Regions from separate parts of the Ectobacillus sp. OTK genome, predicted to be linked through region 2. Evidence: riboswitches for the same ligand, from Rfam matches in the RefSeq annotation. Region 2 holds a riboswitch; each other region holds the start of a gene.
What was found. A riboswitch is a leader RNA that binds a small molecule or an ion and turns the genes downstream of it on or off. The one in region 2 is predicted to bind cyclic di-GMP.
Positions count from the first base shown of each region.

Region 1: another riboswitch for cyclic di-GMP. It lies ahead of AC6HZ4_RS15815 (hypothetical protein); the one in region 2 lies ahead of AC6HZ4_RS27005 (OmpL47-type beta-barrel domain-containing protein).
Region 3: another riboswitch for cyclic di-GMP. It lies ahead of AC6HZ4_RS25665 (hypothetical protein); the one in region 2 lies ahead of AC6HZ4_RS27005 (OmpL47-type beta-barrel domain-containing protein).

Region 1 covers NZ_AP048547.1:3,141,417-3,148,579, forward strand. Annotated here, with positions in the region: gene AC6HZ4_RS15785 (DMP19 family protein) at 1-453, shown strand, start outside; gene AC6HZ4_RS15790 (YwqG family protein) at 1,060-1,878, shown strand; gene AC6HZ4_RS15795 (YHYH domain-containing protein) at 1,891-2,289, opposite strand; gene dctA (C4-dicarboxylate transporter DctA) at 3,056-4,378, shown strand; gene yppF (YppF family protein) at 4,607-4,831, shown strand; gene AC6HZ4_RS15810 (hypothetical protein) at 5,376-5,582, opposite strand; cyclic di-GMP riboswitch class I at 5,580-5,665, shown strand; gene AC6HZ4_RS15815 (hypothetical protein) at 5,682-7,124, shown strand.
Region 2 covers NZ_AP048547.1:5,470,859-5,478,021, forward strand. Annotated here, with positions in the region: gene AC6HZ4_RS27005 (OmpL47-type beta-barrel domain-containing protein) at 1-4,243, opposite strand, end outside; cyclic di-GMP riboswitch class I at 4,327-4,419, opposite strand; gene AC6HZ4_RS27010 (hypothetical protein) at 4,865-5,401, opposite strand; partial or broken gene AC6HZ4_RS27015 (PhnA domain-containing protein) at 6,047-6,262, opposite strand; gene ahpC (alkyl hydroperoxide reductase subunit C) at 6,785-7,163, shown strand, end outside.
Region 3 covers NZ_AP048547.1:5,171,227-5,178,389, forward strand. Annotated here, with positions in the region: gene AC6HZ4_RS25645 (helix-turn-helix domain-containing protein) at 20-913, opposite strand; gene AC6HZ4_RS25650 (DMT family transporter) at 1,020-1,964, shown strand; gene corA (magnesium/cobalt transporter CorA) at 2,095-3,048, opposite strand; gene mgtE (magnesium transporter) at 3,374-4,720, shown strand; gene AC6HZ4_RS25665 (hypothetical protein) at 4,889-5,833, opposite strand; cyclic di-GMP riboswitch class I at 5,865-5,953, opposite strand; gene AC6HZ4_RS25670 (DMT family transporter) at 6,118-7,023, opposite strand.

The DNA.
Region 1 (7,163 bases), 2.3 Mb from region 2:
AGAAAAGACCTAATGACTAATGAGGATATCTGGAACGCAACTATTAAAATGATAGGTAAATATGACTTCCCAACAGAAAACCAAATTGCTAATGAAGTATTTATTGTTTTTAATTACTATTCAGAAATGGAAAGTGGAGGTCACGAAGGTTTGTTCACTTGGTTCTCATGGCATATTGAGGAAGTAGGAATAACCAATTACTTGAAGGAACTTACAAGTATTCTTGAAAAAATTGGCGCTTATGATTATTCCAAAATTGAAAAAGAATATGGTGAGGAATTATGGAAACTATTCAACGCATTGGAAAATGATGAAATTGAAGAAGATGATTTTATCAGTGTTCTCAAGAAGGCGGATAATGAATATGAAAAACTCGATAGGAAATTGGGTGATTTATTAGAAACTTATTTTGTTAGTATTTATACTGAATTGATTGAAGTGGTTGAAGATTAAGTGGTTGAAGATTAAGTGGTTCTTTAACGAACGGGTGCGTCAGTTGAATAAGAACAATCAAAAAGATCCAAAAGGGTCCTTTTTCTTTTGATAAAAAATCAACACTATTGTCTGGCAGAACCTAAATGAATGTATTAACAAATGTAGTGATAAAGGTGGTAATAAAATCGCTAAATGTAGTGATAAAAGGACAGGAAAACTATAAATCAACCAAACTGTTGATACGCCTTAAAACTACATTGTTTAACAACATGCGTCGTCGTGTAGTGATACTGTATAATTCATACTAATTATAGATTCAGTATTACATATTAACTGGTTCCGTTATTTATTTAAACTTTAACCTTAAATATGTCCAAATGGCTATAGCAATCCTTAGAACCTATTACAACTTATGGTTTACCTCTCAAATCGAATGAAGTTGTTACTACGCCAGCACAATGATTAGGAATAACTGATAAACAGTTTTCCTTAAAAGAAATTACTTATTTTAGATAAAACCATTCTTTATAACGAAGACTGCCCCTCATAGAAGGCTAATTGTTTTAAATTTAAAAATTAGCAAAGGATTACAAATTAAATTTGAGTTTAAAATGGAGGATAATTATGAGTGAAATCCCGAAACTAAAATTACCGAATGAATTGGAAGTTTATCGAAAGCAAATTGAAAGTACAGTAAAACCATACGTAAAAATATCTACATCCAAAAGCCGAACAAAAATTTATCAAAGCAAGTTTGCAGGTAACCCATATCTTCCTAAAACAATGGAACACCCAAGGGATGCTAATAATAAACCAATGAAATTGTTAGCCCAATTGAATTTTGAGGAAATTCCTACACTGAATGAAATGCCAAAACACGGGATATTACAGTTTTTCATTTCAGCAGAGGATGATGTTATGGGTATTGATCTTGATAATATGACAAATCAACAAAATTTTAGGATTTTATTCCATCCCAATATTGAAAAAGATGAGTCGTTATTAGTTAGTGATTTTTCGTATATGAACGAACTTAATACAGAATATTTTCCAATACAACGAGAGTTGGCACTAACCTTTAGTATAGCTTACGAGCCAGTATCTAGCGAGGACTACAAATACAGCGAGTTACTAGGTGATACAGTTGACCTTTCTGTTCACGTAAGCGACGGGGAAGATGAAAAAGAACTTTGGGAAGTTTATTGCGAGACATTCTTAGGAGAAGGTCACAAGATTGGTGGATACCCTTATTTTACACAAAGTGATCCAAGGGACTATGAGGAAAGATTTGCGGGACACGACGTTCTATTGCTCCAAATAGATAGTGATTTTGATAAGGATATTATGTGGGGTGATAGTGGTATAGCTAATTTTTTCATTAGAAAAGAAGACTTGTTAAACTTAGATTTTTCAAACGTCATTTATAATTGGGATTGCCATTAAAGTGTTACAAGATTATGCCAATTCAAAGTTAAATAAAGCTTCACATGGAATACCGTCATCTACTACATTGCCCCAACCATCTAATCGTTCTGGATCATTATCCTTTGTATATCCCTTAGCGTTCCAATATGCAACTACCTCATCATAACTTGAGAAATCAGAGCAATCCTTATCTCCTGATTGATAGCTAGCGTTAGAATTTGAAGACGTGGATGTACCCGGCGAAGAACTGCCGCCCGACGACGAACCACCTCCATTATGATAATGGTATCCTGTACATAGTCCCTTTGCTTTAGATGCATCACTGCAATTATGTCCTCCGCTACTATCAGTTCTCCCTGAATGGGCTTGCACAGCAGAACCAAAAACAAAACAAAGCAGTAGAGCAATAACCCCTATAAACTTTTGCAATTCTAGTCCCCCCTGTTAAAAAACAATAAATTTATATATTTACTACATTAACTAAAGTTACATTTATTTTACTTTTATTACAATACGAAAATTAAATTTACCAATTTTTGTCCCATAAATCATTCATCTTGTATCAGACTTTATTTACACCATGTTATGTGAGTTAACGTGCCATCTACCATTTTCACAGCAAGAGGGCTATAATCTTCGGAAAATATCCCCCTATCCTCTGCGATATAAACAAAGAGATAGGTATTTCCTATCCCTCCCTAGGCGTTTATATCCTCTTTGCATTACGAGTTAATTAATAGATTTTCGTTTTCTAAAAACAAAATAGCACAAAGTTCTTTAATCTATATTTACAGAAAACTGTGTACTATCTACTTTAAACACTCATAAGTCCTTTTACTTGATCTTTTCCATTTTATCGAAATCGTAGGTTCTCACGTTTCACATCAAAGCCTGTGTTAAGTTCATGCCACCCTTGCTCCAACTACTGCTTAGTCAGTAAACAATCTTGCTTGTTTCTCCCAACATAACCATATCACGTAACACGATGTTAAATTATATTACATCCAAAAGGTACATCAAACCATTCATTATATATAATAACTAATTATTTTTTTTAATTTTAGTTAAAAGAGCCAATGAAAAAAGATTCACTCTAGGTTAATATACAACTAAGTTACATATAATGTTAACATTTATAACATTATTAGTTTTCGAAAACCAATTAAGAATAGGCAAACACGAAAGGAGAAAAATTATGAAACAAGAAAAAGTAAGCCTCCCTTTTTATAAAGGACTGTTCTTTCAAATTATGGTCTCAATAGCTGCAGGTATCTTAGTAGGTTATTTCTTCCCTGCGCTTGGCATGGCATTAAAACCAATTGGTGACGGCTTCGTTAAATTGATTAAAATGATTATTGCACCCCTTGTTTTTAGTGTTGTTGTTGTGGGCATTGCAAAGGTCGGCAACATTAAAACTGTTGGTAGAATAGGCGGAAAAACACTTCTTTATTTCGAAATCATTACCACACTTGCATTAATTATCGGTATGGTTGTAGCGAACTTAGCCAACCCTGGCAAAGGAATGAATATCGATCCTGCTAGTCTAACAACAACAGAAGTAGAAGCAAAAACCCAGGGTGCACACCTTCCAAGTGAAGCGGAATTTTTACTTAACATTATTCCAGATAGTGCTGTTGGAGCGTTTACAAATAACTCTATGTTACAGGTCCTTCTAATCTCTTGTTTGTTCGGTTTTGCACTCGTACAGGTGGGAGGACGTACTTCGGAGACTATTCTTGATCTTTTAGAAAAGCTTAATGAGGTCTTATTTAAAATTATGGATTATATCATGAAGCTTACTGCAGTAGCTACATTCGGTGCAATGGCATTCGCCGTTAGTCAGTATGGAATTGACACACTCTTATCGTTTGGTAAACTTTTTGTCGCTATGACTATTGCATGCCTTGCATTTCTTCTTGTATTGGCTATCATCATGCGAGTATTTCTCGGTCTTAGTCTCTGGAAGTTAATTCTTTATATTCGAGAAGAGATTATGCTTGCGTTTGCAACAGGATCATCAGAAGCAGTCATGCCTCAACTGATGGACAAGTTCGAGGATGCTGGCTGTAACCGTGCTGTTGTCGGCTTGGTAGTTCCAACTGGGTATTCATTCAACTTAGATGGCGCTTCTATTTATCTATCACTGGCACTGGTCTTTCTTGCACAAGCGATTGGTATTGATCTAAGTCTTACAGACCAAATCATGATTTTAGGAGTTCTCTTATTAACCTCAAAAGGGATGGCAGGTATCCCGGGTTCTGCTTTCGTTGCACTGTCAGCAACCGCAGCGGCAACCGGCTCAATTCCTGTCGCGGCAGTTGCCCTGATGCTCGCCCCAGACCGTTTCATGGGAAATTATCGTACAACCGTAAACATTATCGGTTACGCTGTTGCCTCGTTCATCATTGCACGCTGGGAAGGACTACTAGATATTAACCGTGCGAAAGACGCCCTTGATGGCCGCATTACGTATAAACTTAACAATACTTCTAATGTAACTGATTCAAATGTCTCCTAAAGAAAAGATAATTATTAACATCTAGCTAAGTGATGAACCGATGAAAGACCGCTTCCTGGCTTTCATCGGTCTTTTGTGGTTTAAGGAGTAACCTGCTCCTTCTTATTGAAATAAACCGAGAACAATGTTGAAATGTGTCTTAAGTTAGAATTTTCAAAATAATTAATTGTAACCGATTTCATGTTATGATTCTGCATATCAAACATGCTATCCAGGAGCTGAGTTACAGTGTTGTTACAAGACTTCATACATCAATTTATACTAGTAAAAAAACGAGTACCATTACATGTAAATGAATTACTAGACTACCTCAAAAAAAGTTACGCTTGCGGCGAATTGTCCGCTGCTGATTATAAAAATTTGTTTAGAGAACTTAATAAACGTGGAGCAGAAAAAGCCAGAACATTCATCCTTGAAAACATTCTTACATTCAGTAGAAAGGCTTTATCATAAAAACTTTATCTTTTTAGCTTCTTTAATAGCAAGTTTTTATATAAGAAAACTTCACAAGTTATTTGAACTAATTCCTAAAATTTCATTGAAATTCCATAAAACAGAAAATAAATGTTTAAAACCTCCAAATATATGAAAGTGAGTGATCCTGTTATGAAATGGTTTAAAAGTATTCTATGTTATTTTAAGAATGGTCATATGTACCTATTTGAAGGCCCGCTCGACACTAAGTACAAAAAAATTCATATTCACAGATGTTCGAATTGCAAACATATTAAAAAGATTGCTGTTTAACTGTATTTGATATAAAAATAAGTGAGAGAAATTAAGCAAAAATCCGACCAAACAATAAGGTCGGATTTTTTTATCAATAAAACTTCTCTTTTATTTCATTCTTTGTTTATCTCAAGCACCGTAACATAAATAAAGGGATAATAAATGTGATGACAAATAACCTTCGGCAACACCCCTCCCTTTGCCTTAACAATATCTCTTTACGTCTAAGGTATTTGTCGGAACTTCTTATGATAAATACTGCTATATATTAATTAATATACTCAATTAAAGTTAGTATTGATACTAATATTTTCTCTCTCTTTGGAGAAGCCTTTAGCCATTTTTCTACTTTTTTATCATTTTCATCCAAATAAGCAGAAATATTAATATTCCTATTTTTCTCAATATAAAAATAGGAATTAGTTACTATTGTTGCGCTAAATATACTAATATATACTAAATTTACAATATCCAAACGAAAAGGCAACCCTGAGGAAACTTAGGAGACGCAAAGCTATGGAGCTAAGGTCTTGAAGACTATGCTAGCCAGCTACCGAAAGGAGATCAAAATCGTATGAAAAAAACAACATTTGCATCCTTACTTCTTGCTCTGTCTGTTGGAACTTCTGTGGTAGGTGCTGAAGAATTATCTACTTCAGAACAACAAGAGTTTGTTCAAGAACAACAAGAGTCTACTCCTGAACAAGAGGAGGCTGCTCCTGAACAACAAGAGTCTACTCCTGAACAAGAGGAGGCTGCTCCTGAACAAGAAGAGTCTACTCCTGAACAAGAAGAGTCTACTCCTGAACAACAAGAGTCTACTCCTGAACAACAAGAGTCTACTCCTGAACAAGAAGAGTCTACTCCTGAACAAGAAGAGTCTACTCCTGAACAACAAGAGTCTACTCCTGAACAACAAGAGTCTACTCCTGAACAACAAGAGTCTACTCCTGAACAACAAGAGTCTACTCCTGAACAACAAGAGGCTACTCCTGAACAAGAGGAGGCTGCTCAAGAACAAGAAGAGTCTACTCCTGAACAACAAGAGGCTACTCCTGAACAACAAGAGTCTACTCCTGAACAACAAGAGTCTACTCCTGAACAAGAGGAGGCTGCTCAAGAACAAGAAGAGTCTACTCCTGAACAACAAGAGTCTACTCCTGAACAACAAGAGTCTACTCCTGAACAAGAGGAGGCTGCTCAAGAACAAGAAGAGTCTACTCCTGAACAACAAGAGTCTACTCCTGAACAACAAGAGTCTACTCCTGAACAACAAGAGTCTACTCCTGAACAAGAAGAAGCTGCTCAAGAACAAGAGACTCCTGTTATCGATAAAAAGCATGGTCTAGACAATGCACTTACTCATGTGAAAAATCCAAAAGCCGTTCAAGCTATAGAGAAAGCAAAATCTAAAAAACAAGCTGAATTAGCTAAAAAACAAGCTGAATTAGCCAAAAAACAAGCTGAATTAGCCAAAAAACAAGCTGAATTAGCCAAAAAACAAGCTGAATTAGCTAAAAAGGCTGAACTAGCTAAAAAGGCTGAACTAGCTAAAAAGGCTGAACTAGCTAAAAAGGCTGAACTAGCTAAAAAGGCTGAATTAGCTAAAAAGGCTGAATTAGCTAAAAAGGCTGAATTAGCTAAAAAGGCTGAACTAGCTAAAAAGGCTGAACTAGCTAAAAAGGCTGAACTAGCTAAAAAGGCTGAACTAGCTAAAAAGGCTGAATTAGCTAAAAAGGCTGAATTAGCTAAAAAGGCTGAATTAGCTAAAAAGGCTGAACTAGCTAAAAAGGCTGAACTAGCTAAAAAGGCTGAACTAGCTAAAAAGGCTGAACTAGCTAAAAAGGCTGAATTAGCTAAAAAAGCTGAACTAGCTAAAAAAGCTGAATTAGCTAAAAAGGCTGAACTAGCTAAAAAATCTGAATTAGCTAAAAAGGCTGAATTAGCTAAAAAGGCTGAATTAGCTAAAAAGGCTGAATTAGCAAATAAAAGTACAAAAAAATCCAACAAAAAGTAGGGTTTCTATAAAACTCTCTATAGGTAAAGAATAAAACCA
Region 2 (7,163 bases):
CTGTATCAACCGAGTAATAAGCAATCTTATTGATTCCTTCTTTCTCTACCACAAAGGAGGTTCCCTCTGTATATTCTGAGCCGTTAATGGAATAATACGTCTTTGCTACCCCGCTGTTTTCATCTTCTGCTGTTAAAACTACCGTTACATCCTCATTTACCCATGTTTCCGGGGCACTAGATGAAGTATTTGGCGCAGTTTTATCAATTTTTACCTCTGCCGTTTTAACTTCCTCTTTGTTGCCTGCTGTATCAACCGAGTAATAAGCAATCTTATTGATTCCTTCTTTCTCTACCACAAAGGAGGTTCCCTCTGTATATTCTGAGCCGTTAATGGAATAATACGTCTTTGCTACCCCGCTGTTTTCATCTTCTGCTGTTAAAACTACCGTTACATCCTCATTTACCCATGTTTCCGGGACACTAGATGAAGTATTTGGCGCAGTTTTATCAATTTTTACCTCTGCCGTTTTAACTTCCTCTTTGTTGCCTGCTGTATCAACCGAGTAATAGGAAATCTTATTGATTCCTTCTTTCTCTACCACAAAGGAGATTCCCTCTGTATATTCTGAACCGTTAATGGAATAATACGTCTTTGCTACCCCGCTGTTTTCATCTTCTGCTGTTAAAACTACCGTTACATCCTCATTTACCCATGTTTCCGGGGCACTAGATGAAGTATTAGGCGCAGTTTTATCAATTTTTACCTCTGCCGTTTTAACTTCCTCTTTGTTGCCTGCTTTATCGATAGAGTAATAGGAAATCTTATTAATTCCTTCCTTCTCTATTACAAAGGAGGTACCCTCTACATATTCTGAGCCGTTAATGGAATAATACGTTTTGGCTACTCCTGCTTCATTATCTGTTGCTTCAAGTGTAATCAATTGATTTTCATTAACCCATTGTGCCGGTGCATTCATTTTTGTTTCCGGCGCCTGAGTATCAATAATTAATTTAGCAATTACGGTCTCTGATGGTTTAGATTCCCCAAATGAGTTACTGTAAGCTGTCACATAATATTCATGATTTGCGTACGAAAGGTTTTGAACCTCGTATGATAGATTGTTCAGGTTCTTAACCAAAAGAACTGGTTTTCCTTCAATAATTTCATATACATTGTAACCATTTGCATATGTGACAAAATCCCATGAAATTCGTGCACTTGTTCCACTTAATAATTTCAGGGAAACGGTTGGTGATTCCATAATAGGATACACAATCTTTTGATCAAAGCGTTCAGATGGAACCGACTCGCCAAAGCGGTTACTATATGCTGTTACTTCAAACGAATGGATATCCTCCGTTAAATTATAAACTTTATAGCTTAAGGCAGATCCTTTGTAAATTAATTCCCTATTATCGCCATTCATCTTGTAAACCCGATATCCATCTGCCCATGTTACAGCCTTCCAGGTAAGGTTAATATTATTAGCATTAAAGATACTTCCACTTACAGTTGGGGCCTGCATGATTGGCCAAGTTAGGTTAAACTCCAGTGCGCTGCCCTCCGGAGACTCGCCAAAGCGGCCGCTGTAAGAGTGCACCACATATTCATAATCACCTTCTGGCATATTTGTGAATATAGCTGTGGTCCCCGTTACTGTCTGTTTTAAAATCTTTTGTCCATCGACAATCTGATAGACTCTATACTCCTTTGCATAAGCAGATGAATTCCATTTTAAGACTATATCATTACCGTTTGTAATCGTTTTTGTAAGATTACCTGGAGCCTGCATGATCGGCCAAGTTAGATTAAACTCCAGTGTGCTCCCTTCTGGAGACTCGCCAAAGCGATCACTGTAGGAATGCACCACATATTGGTAATTACCCTCCGGCATATTTGTAAATGTGGTTGGAGTTCCCATTGCTGTCTTTTTTAAAACCTTCTCTCCATCAACAACTTGATAGATCTTGTAAGCTGTGGCATAAGGTACTACGTCCCAGCTTAACGTTATATCATTTCCATTTGGAATGCTGTGCGTCAAATTTTGCGGCTTTGCCATAACAGGGAAGTCTATGGAGCCCTTTACTTCTGCTTCATTAGGGGACTCCCCTAAAAGGAGTGAGTAAGCTCTGATTACAAAATTGAACTCCCCTTCCGGCATATCTACAAAAGTTGTATTTGTACTTGTAACTGTACGTTTTAATACTTCTACCCCAGCGATTACTTGATAAATATTATAGCTAGCGGCGTATTGTACAGAGCCCCATTTCAATGTAAGGTTATTTCCATTTGAAATACTATAATATACATTCTCAGGTGCTGATAATGTCTGGCTACTTAAGGTTACTTCTATAGGAGTACCTTCTTTTGATTCACCAAAACGAGTGGAATAAGAGTAAATCTCATATTTATAAACACCTGGCTGCACATTAGAGTAAGAAGCAGTTGTACCTGTTACATTATTTTTCAACACTTTCTGCCCACCCACAATTTGGTAGACTTTATAACTTGTTGCATATTCAACAGAATTCCAGCTTAATGTGAAAGAAGTTGGGCTTATAGTAGTTTGAATAACATTTGCCGGCGGAGCCATCTTTGGATAAACTAAGGAAATTTTAACACTGGTTCCCTTTTCTGATTCACCAAAACGACTGCTATAAGAATAAATTTCGTATATAGTATCTCCTTCTGAGAGGTTAGTGAGTGTGACAGTAGGATTTGATACTGTTGCTTTTAATACTTTCTTCCCATCGATAACTTGATAGACTTTATAGCTTGTTGCATACCCTACAGAATCCCAGTTGAGAACAATATCATTCCCATTCTTAATTTCGTATTTAGCACTTTCTGGTGCACTCAAACTGATTTGCTCAAGAGTAAAAGAAACTTGTGCTGCATCCTCTGATTCTCCAAAACGGGTACTATTTGCATGAACTTCAAATTGATAATTTCCCGCTGGCATATTGGTAAAGGTTACAGATGTTCCTGTTACTGTATTTTTCAAGACTTTTTGTCCATCAATTATTTGATAGACTTTATAATTTACAGCATTCTCCGAAGTACTCCAATTTAAAACAATGTCATTTCCGTTTTGAATTTTATAAGAAAGTTCTTCAGGAGGATAGATCTTTACAGTATCAATGCTAAAGGATACTTTAGACCCTGCTTCAGACTCCCCAAAACGGTCACTATAGGAATGAACTTCATATTCGTAATTACCGGCTTTAAGCATTGAGTACGTGACTGTTTTTCCTGTTACTGTGCTTTTTAAAGTTCTTTCTCCATTATTCAATTCGTAAACTTTATACCCGGTTGCATATGGGGCGGCTTCCCAATTCAAAACTACATCATTTATGTTTTGAATTTTATAAGTTACGTTACTTGGCGGTGCCATAACAATTGGACCTATCGTTAAGGAAACTTGGCTGCCTTCTGTAGATTGTCCAAAACGGTCACTATAGGAATAAACCTTATAAGTATAGTCCCCCGCCGGTAAGTTGCTGAACGTAACACTTGTTCCGGTTACTGTCTTTTTCAATTCAAGCTGTCCGTCAATATCCTCATAGATCCTATAGCTAGTGGCGTAATCTGCAGCCTGCCATTTTAAATTAACATCCGTGCCATTTGTAATTGTAAAGGAAAGATTTGACGGCTGCTTCATCTCCGGATGGGTTACTTCTACTTTGACAGGGGCAGCATCAGGGGATTCCCCGTAAAGAGCATGATAGGCAGAGACAGAGTAGGTATATAAGCCTTCTGCTGAATTTACTTTGATGTAAGTTGTTGCTGTGGTTGATGTTAAAAGTGTTCTTTCCCCTGATCCTGAAATTTGATAAATATTGTACTTTTGAGCATATTGGGATGAGCCCCAGCTAAGAACAATATCGTTACCATTTTGGATAGTTCCCTTTAGTGCTGACGGTGCCTGCATTTCAGGGTAAACAATTTCTGCATTTACCGGTGCAGAAGGACCAGATTCCCCTTCACTGGTTAAAGTTGAAACAACATATTTATGGAATCCTTCTGGAAGATCATTTAGGCTGTAGCTTATTGCCGTTGTACTTCCTAGCAGAATGATCTGCCCGTCCTTAATTTCATAAACCTTATATCCAGTTGCTCCAAATACTGCACTCCATGTCAGCTTTCCATCATCAGGTGTTATTGATTGAAAAGCTAGATTACTAGGAGGCAGCATACTGCTGTTAGCAGATACGATTGTTTGTCCAATCGGAAAAACCAATTGGTACATAAGCATCATCACTACTAAAAAAGCCTGAATACTAAACATTTTTTTAACCATACAATGGTCCTACCTTTCGTGTAAAAAAGGCAAATAAAAAAGAACCCGAAGAAGGTTCATAGAAACGTTTACCTATGACTTCTTGTGGTAACCGGCTGCCATCCACATTTAATCTTATGTGGTTCAGGCCCATAGCTTTGCGTCTCACAGTTTCCCATGATTTGCCCTTTTCACTTTTTAAATAAAATAATTTTTGGTCTCAATCCAGTTTTCTGATTATGTTCAAGAACAGTTTATTTGATACCACCCCATTTTAAATATAATCTATATAGATTAAGTATAATATATATAGATGATTACTATCTATTAGAAAAACTTGGATTTAGGACAAATCTCAATACATGATACAGATTGATTCATTTCATTTGCGCATTCCCTTACATATAAAGGGTGCGCTATTCATTATTGGGAAATCAACTATTTCTTCTTCATTCTTGATCTTATGTATATATAAACCAAAAAAAGAGAAGTTATCCTGTACTTCTCTTCTAGGTTAAATTCATTCTCTAATTATCATGTGATTATATTAGAGAACCTCATTCATTTATCGTACGTTTCATCGTTACATGTTAACAGGCGGTTTTTATAAATATTTAAAAATAGAGCACACCTATTTTTACATTAATTAGAAATCGTCGCTTTCTTGTGTATCCAACTCATCAGGTTAACGTTAACTGTAAGAATACATATATAGAAGAAAATGCTGTACAGCAGCTTCCAGCCTTTGTAAGTAAATAACGAAAAATATTGTTCAGAAATCCATTCCATTAGGACAAGTACAGCGGTTCCGAGGATAACAAAATTAGACTTTTTCATCTTCCAAACTAAGAAAAAGTGCATAAATATATAGATCGTTACAGGATAGGTTACTACCTCTAAGAGGAAATCAAACAATTCACCGTTGTTTCGATCAATGGTATCATATAAATCAACTGGTTTTATTGCCAATATAAACTCAAGTAAAGAAGTAAGGTATACATTAAATAAAATTAGCGCTAACGCTTCAGTTAATCTCATTATACGGTGCTTTTTATAAATATAAAGAGCTAGACCTACAGTTAAAATGGTAATTACTAAGGTGTACATCTCATTTTTATCAAAGGTAACAGGCTTTATGGGATTATAAAAATTATGAAACATCTCCTCGATCATTTTCATTGTTTTCTCCTTCTATATGAATTCTCCTAGACAACTTTCTCATGAAAATTATCGCAGCTATAGTGGTTGCCAAATTGTAAAACTGGGTAATCAGTAAAGGAATCCAATATGGACCACGTATTATGAGGATACCCACTTCAACATCCACTAGTATTAACACTTCGTATCCTATTAACCAAAGAATCAACAACCCAAAACAGATGATTTTCGACTTTTTTGTTTTAAATAAAGTAAGTACAAATACAAACAATAGAGGATACATAATAATAAAATGGATTATCAGGATTGCGAACGGTAAATACTTTTCCGTTAAATCCAAGGAAGAATACCCTGCCAAATAAAAGGCAAATGCCCAAGTGTTAAAGCCTAGAAAAAAGAATGTTACACTAAAAATCTCCAACCAATGAAAATAAGGAGAAAGGGAGAATACTTTTTTGATCAAATATACAGTAATAAAAACACTTAGTGCTAAAACGAAAAGCAGCATATATGGACCTCAATTAGAATGAAATTTTTTGGAGTTATTTTATGTAATAATATGAAGAATATACTAATGAAAAACTACTGAATTGAATCCAAAAAAAGCAAGGCTTAATGCCTAGCTCAATTTATATTACAATTAGAAATCACTTTAACACAAAAGATGGATGGATTTCCTTTTACTTTAAGGTCTTTAATTACTGTTACAGCATCACCGTCATTTAAAACATTTTTAGCACCTTTGATAATTTTTTGACCTTCACTATTTTCAGTTTCTAATTCTAAAGCCCATTCATATGCATATTCTGGACAAACAAAAAGACTTCCATCTCCATAAGTATATATTGGATAACATCTTGGGCAATTTAGCAAATTAGACATAATTGCCTTCCTCCATCATTTAGTACTTTTGATAGAATAGATGTTTAATAAACATAAAAACCTTATATTTTCATAATACAGTTCATTGTAACGTATTTAGCGATGAAATTTATAAAAAGTCTACATTTAGCCCTCCAAATTTATTGTTATTTTAGGCCAAGACAACAATGACTTTACCGTTATTGTATCAATTTTAGTACAAGGAACCTTTACATATTTCCAAGACACTTGATAATTCAGAAATGTAAATTTCCATTTATAAGCAAGTACATTCATTCTTATCTGTAATTGCCTATATAGAACTGAACCGAGCATTTCTCTTGACGAAATAATAAATTCTATATAATAATTGATATTGAATTATAATTATTATAGTTAAGCAGAACATTTCTCTTGACTAAAAGTAACTTCTATATAATAATAAATATTAAATTATAATTATTATAGTTAATTAGGGTTTTTACTGTATCCCTAAACAAACTATTTATAATTCTCAAACCACATTTAGGAGGAAGAGTAATTATGTTTCTAATTGGAACTGAAGTAAAGCCATTCAAAGCATCAGCTTACCACAATGGTGAGTTTATCGAGGTTACTGAAGAAAACCTAAAAGGTAAGTGGAGTGTAGTTTGCTTCTATCCGGCAGACTTTACATTCGTGTGCCCAACTGAGCTTGAGGATCTGCAAAACCAGTACGAAACTCTAAAGGAACTTGGGGTTGAAGTGTATTCCGTTTCCACAGATAGTCATTTTACACATAAAGCATGGCACGATAGCTCCCCAGCTATTGGTAAAATCACTTACATCATGGTTGGTGACCCTACACAAACAATCACGCGCAACTTTGATGTGCTGGATGAATCAACAGGCTTTGCTGCTCGCGGTACGTTCATCATCGACC
Region 3 (7,163 bases), 300 kb from region 2:
CTTTTATCAGGGAGATATTTTATTTTTGTAGGTTCATTTTTAATTTTTTATAGGATAATGGTGTCATGTTCATCAGCTTTCGGAATTTCTCAATGAAATAACTTGTACTATTAAATCCTACTTGATAGGCAACCTCTGTCACATTTGATTCCGTTTGCTGCAGTAAGAGCAAGCTTTTTTGAATCCGATAGTCAGTGACGTAGCTTAAAGGTGTTGTCTTTAGCATTCGTTTAAAGTAGCGGCAGCATTCAGAACGGCTCAGCTGTCCCGCTTTTGCAATATCATCTAGTGTGACTTTTTCAGCGTAATGCTCATGTACCCAATTCAACATTTGCTTCATCCGATGGTTCTTCAGCATCTCTGTCTGGTCGTATTCTAAGTGAAAACCACTAATGATTAAGTTTTGCCATATGAACATAAGCTGTACAGTAATGTCAATTTCATAGTATGGTGTCTTTTGCTGAATCCATTGATTAATTTTTACAATAGCACCTAAAATATTTCCCCCCCAAGATTGGTTCGCATCTATATATAAGTAAGGTAAATTAGTAGCTTGGATATAGGGATATACATAGGTCGTATAGAGTTCTGGCGGTAAAACGAAATGCGGCGAAACATTTAAACAGATATAGACACAGCCTAACGAATTCTTATCTTCTGCCATGTGCAGGCAGCCGCTATTTATAAAAAGACCGTCCCCTTTTTGAACCACTAGTTTCTCTTCATTAATTTGAAAATTTGCTTCCCCTTCTAAGATAAAAACAAATTGAATCTCATCGTGCCAATGAAGAGGGATATAGCCATGTATATTTTGCCTAATGGTTGTTTCATAACAGGCAACCGGCAACGTGACTGTGCGATGTTCAGTCAGCTCTTTTAAACTTTGATCAATCATGAAATCTTTAATCTGCAAAGTACCACCTCAATATATTGATATTTTTTCGTTCAATTTAAGTATTTTTCATACTGTTTTCCACTTATCATAACACTATTATTATATGCGGGGTGGAAAATCAATCATGAATAAACATGCTAGAAGAACAGGTTTATTTCTCGTCATAACAGGAGCGATATTTTGGGGGATTGGAGGCACAGTTGCAAAAAAACTCTTTCAACAATCTGTAATTGATGTAAATTGGCTCGTAACAACACGATTGCTCATAGCTGGCTTTTTACTTTTAACCGTTCAATTTTTTAAGAAAGGCCGTTCTCAGATACTTAGTGTCTGGCAAAACAGAAGGACAGCTGTTCAACTGGTTATCTTTGGATTGCTGGGCATGCTTGCAGTTCAATATACTTATATGGCATCCATCAAACACGGCAATGCCGCCGTTGCGACGCTATTACAATATTTAGCGCCTGTCATGATTATCATTTACTCCGTTCTACGCAAACAGGCTCTTTTAACACGGCAAGATGTTTTAACCGTTTCGCTTGCTTTGATCGGCTGCTTTTTCCTGCTAACAAATGGATCAATATCTCAACTATCTGTGCCGGCACTTGCAATCATCTGGGGTGTCTTATCTGGATTGGCGTTAGCATTTTATACTTTACAGGTTGTTTCTCTGCTGAAACAATATGACTCTCTTGTCATTGTTGGTTGGGCGATGGTGATCGGCGGTTCTGCATTAAGCTTTATCCATCCGCCTTGGCAGCTAGACTTCGCAAGTTTAACGGCAGAAACTTATCTATATTTAATATTTGTTATTATATTCGGTACAATGATCGCATTTTGGTTTTATATAGAAAGCCTGCAAAGCCTTTCACCCAAAGAAACAAGCCTTCTTGGCAGTTTAGAGCCGCTGGCAGCAGTTCTAACAACAGTCGTTTGGCTGCAGGCACCTTTTGGATTCTTTCAATGGATTGGTACTGCTTGTATCATTGGAATGATCTTATTGCTGGCATTGAATAAAAAATCCACTGAAAAGAATAAGACAACTATTTTAAAACGATTATCTCCATAAATGATCCACTAAAAAACGCTATCCTTTTTCGTAATTCTGCGAAAAGGATAGCGTATTTCCCGTATAGGGGACACATAATTAGACTAGCTTGGTTTGGAGTCGGCATGACCCCTGCCTTCTTAATATATGATTAACTTTTAAACCAGCCCTTTTTCCTAAACCAAAAAACCATTCCAACTCCTATTGCCCCCATAATACCTAATACAACAAAATAGCCGTACTCCCAAGTTAACTCCGGCATATTCTCAAAATTCATTCCATAGATTCCTGCAATGAACGTCAGCGGCATAAAAATGGTTGTAATCACTGTTAATGTTTTCATAATGCTGTTCATGTAATAAGAGTTCAAAGAAAGGTAATTATCCCGAATTTCCGAGGTGATGGCTCTGTTTGTCTCAATCAATTGCCCTAACTTTATCAGGTGATCATGAATATCTCGGAAATATGCTCTCCTATTTGGTTGAATCGGAATACGTTCTGATTCAAGTATACGATATAACAGCTCACGCATTGGAGTAATTGTATGATGAAGATGCAATAAATCTCCTCTTATAATAAAAGTTTCATTAATCAAAGCAGACATGGCACCCCTTCGCCCATGTCTTTCCAGACCTTGAATCCGCTCTTCAATGGCGTAAACAATAGGAAAATACGTATCTACCAGTTTGTCCATAACTTTATGTGCTGCGTCCGTTGGTCCTTTTTTCTTTATATCTTTTAAGTGCCGAAAGTATTCCCAAGCAGATTCGACTTCATGTAATTCATCAAAGTGGAAAGAAACAATAAAATTCTTTCCTATAAATAAATCCACTTCACTCGTTTCCAATGTACTATCATTGATTGCGTGAACCACTAAAAAGCTGTAATCATCATAATACTCCAACTTTGCCCGCTGTAAATGATGAAGACAATCTTCAATAGCTAATGGGTGGAATTGAAAATATGTATCTAATAATTGTGCTTCTTCTTCTGTTGGCATGTTAAAATCTACCCAGTACCACTTGATATCATTTCTTTTAAGAATGTCTAACCCTAAATCGCTTAAAATTTGATGATCATGCGTAACAGCTAATACACGAATCAAGTGCTTATACCTCCACATCTTTTTTTCCAAATTCCCTTAGGCAAATATAGCAACCAATATTATAAAAAGCAAATTCCGGCCGGAACACTTCCCATTGGCGCGGATGTCACGTTAACCTTATTTTTTGCATTTGAATATCAGGAATCATTATTATATATTGGGGTTAAGAATACTTGTTTGGCTTACTGGTTCCCCTGTTCTTTTTAGTTCCCTCTTACTTTGCAATGGATTGTAGGAATAATAAGAAAAGGCAGTTTGAATGTTTTTTATTACTGTTTGAGGGGCTCGTATTTTATTTACTTAAAAGGGATTGGTGGTTAGAAATATGAAAGAGGACCAATTAACTCTTCAAATTATAAAGGCACTAAAAGAAGGGAAAAAGAAAGAATTCCAGACAATATTGGAAGAGCTGCAACCTTATGATATAGCACGATGTTTTGAAAACCTTCCGGAAAAACATCATACGCGTTTTTTATTGTTTCTTTCTTCCGAACAAATTGCTGAGCTAATTCAGGAACTTGAAAATGAAATTCAGTTAAAAGTTCTCACTAAATTAGGGATTGAAAAATCAGGACAAGTTATGGACTTAATGGAAAATGACGATTTAGCCTCACTGCTTGAGAACCTATCTCCTGATAAAATAGAGGAGTTTCTTTCTGGAATGAAACAAGAAGAAGCTCAAATCGTTCAAAATATCATGAACTACCCTCCTGAGACAGCAGGACGATTAATGACAAATCGTTTTGTATGGATTCCTCAACATTATACAATTCGGGAAACAGTCGATAAACTCAAAATATTTGCTGAATTCTCTGAAACCATAAACTATGTATATGTGATTGATAACGATAAGAAACTTGTCGGAGTTGTATCTTACCGAGATATAATTTTAGCAGATGAAACGGATAAAATTCAGGATGTTATGTACAGCCGTGTGATTTCTGTTTCTGCTAATGCGGACCAAGAAGAAGTAGCTCGTGTAATTGAACGTTATGACTTTTTAGCAGTTCCTGTTGTTGAGAACAACAATGAGCTTGTGGGAATTGTAACGGTTGACGATATTATTGATGTTTTCATTAAGGAAGCGAATGAAGATATTGAAAAACTTTCGGCATCTGGAAAAGCAATAGACTTTGATACAAAGGCACTTGTTGCTGCATATCGCCGTCTCCCCTGGTTAATTTTACTTTTATTTATCGGAGTAGTATCAGGAACCATCATTAGCGGTTTTGAAGAAACATTGTCAAAGGTAGTTGCTTTAGCATTTTTTATGCCTATGATTGCAGGAATGACCGGAAATACAGGTACCCAATCTTTAGCTGTTGTAGTAAGAGGACTCACTACCCGTGACATCGATAAAGGTATGATTTTGCGACTCATTTTTCGGGAATTTAAAGTTGGCTTGATAATAGGCATTACCTGCGGAATATTAATTTCAATAATAGCTTTTATTTGGAAAGGGAATCCAATTTTGGGGTTAGTGGTTGGAAGTTCATTAATCATGACTTTAATAATAGGAACTTTATCTGGAACTATTATTCCTATTATATTATATAAATTTAAAATAGATCCAGCAGTGGCTTCTGGTCCATTGATTACAACATTGAATGATATTTTATCACTACTGATTTATTTTGGAATTGCAACAATGTTTATTTCAAAATTAATGTAGGGATACCGTCACATGCCCATCAAATCAAGAAGATCATAGCAATTCCATATGAAAGATTAACACTATCTAAAACACTAAGAAGCATACATACCTATACTTAAAAAAAATTGCCCAAATAGACAAAAAAAAGAAGGAGACTTCCTCCTTCCTTCTTTTTCGGATAGAAAATTACTCTTCGTCTTCATCCTCGTCTTCTTGAGTTTCCTCTGCAGATTTATGCTCTGCTTCTAACTCTTGTCCACCTATAAATTCAACTTCAATTTTTAATTCTGCAAAATCCTCAGTACCAAGAACCTGCTTCACCTGGTCAACTAACTCCTCATCTGTCATATTTGGAGTTAAAGCCAATCGTTCAACGATCGTTCCAGAGTCCTTGATTCCAATTTCATCCTTGATTTTGGTTTCAGATCCTTCCCTTGAAATTTCATATTCCAATTCGAATTCACGATCAGCCGCATCGACTAGCTCTATTTCAAGCTCTTCTACTTCATTTTTATTGGAAACTCCATCACCGTCAGAATCTTCCTTATAATCTTGTAAACCATCATTATCACTATCGGAATCGTTCGGATTATAGCCTAGATCAAATTCAACAGAGTTTTCTAGTTTATCTGTATCTTTATCTTCTTCGCCATCAACTAGGCCGTCCTTATCTGAGTCACTATTAATAGGATCCGTTCCTACTACGAATTCCTCTTTTGTGTTTAACTCATCGGAGTCATTGTCTTCTTCTGCATCTTTAACCCCATCTTTATCGGTATCGGCTTTTAATGGGCTTAAATCCGCTTCGATTTCCTGCAGATTTGTTAATTGGTCCTTGTCATTATCCTCTTGTCCATCAGACAATTTGTCTTTATCTGTATTTTTTGATATTGGATTTAGGTTTAATTGATACTCCTCAAGATTATTTAATCCATCCTTATCGTTATCCTTTGCTGCAACATACTTTCCGTATCCTAAATGATATTTCTTTTGCCAATCGTCAGGAATCCCATTCTTATCTTTGTCGACCTTCGCGGCATTTTTTTGATCTTTCCCTTTGGCATCAGCAACACCTAGCCCTTGAGAAAATATCAATGACGCGGCTAATGCTCCTACAACTACCTTTTTCATGTACATTCACTCCTCTAATTTTTTTCCTGTGAACGGCAACTGGCTGGCTTGATAGCATTCGCTATTTTAGCCCCTAAAGTTTTGCGTCCCAAGCTTTCACAAGGTTTGCCCTTAATCTAATTATAGTAATTTACCGGGTTTTAGTATAGGGTAAAATATTACAATTAGTTGATATAATAGAGTTTGTTATCACCATGCAGGAGGCTGTCATCATATTAGATTGATCACAACAAGAAAACGGCAGGGAGAAGCCTCCCTGCCGTTACTCTATTTTGACGAAATACTCATATTCTATTAACTTGCCCTGCATGACTCTGTTTTGGTTCCCTTACCACCATTAAAACACCGCTAAGAATTAGGATAGACCCTATCCAAAACGTTCCGCCTATATTCTCTTCTAGAATAAGCCATCCGAGCAATGCTCCAACTAAGGGTTGAAAAAAGAAAAATAACCCGCCGCTTGATGCCTCAAGCAGCTGGAGCCCTCGATTCCAAAGCAGAAATCCGCCAGCCGTCGAAACAATACCCAAATACAAGACTCCGCCCCAAATAGCCGGATGAGCCAGCTGGTGGATAGGTATTTCGTGTAATCGCCCCAAAACAAAAGGAGTCAGCGACACTATGGCAACTAAGGCTGAATAGGCCGTCACCACAATTTGCGAGTAATGACCTGGAACACGTTTTACCAGGACAGACATAAGAGCCCATGTTAAAGCAGCAACAAGCAGCGAAATACCGCCAAGCTGGTTGGACATATCCGTATGACTATTCCCAACAATAAGCAATACCCCTGCTGTTGCTAAGCAAACAGACAATCCCTTTTTCATATTCAACTGCTCTTTTAATAGAAGACGGGCAAAAATAACCATAAATGCTGGTGTCGAGGAGGTGATAATTGCCCCCATTTGTGCCGAGGATAATTTGGTTCCGATTTCCTGAGTGACGATGGAAATCGTGTTGCCGATGAGTCCAATGGCTATGATTAATGGAAGGTCCCGTCTATGAATCCGCCATGATTGCCGCGTTAGCAAGCCGATAATGAAAAGTGCGATAATAGCCACCAAATAGCGCATCCATACTAGCTCCAATGGCGGTATGACCGATACTACAACCTTAACAACGACATACATACCGCCCCAAATGCTGGCGGCCAAAGTTAAATATATAGAACCTAACAAGGTATTTTTCATGCTTATGCCCTCCGTTTTTAAGATTAGGTCGAGAATGCCCCTAACGGAGAGATGCAGTCACTTCTGCTCCATTAAGGACGGAGAAGTGCTGCTGGCACATCGTTTTCAAATAAGGGAGTCCAATACATTTCGCTTCACCC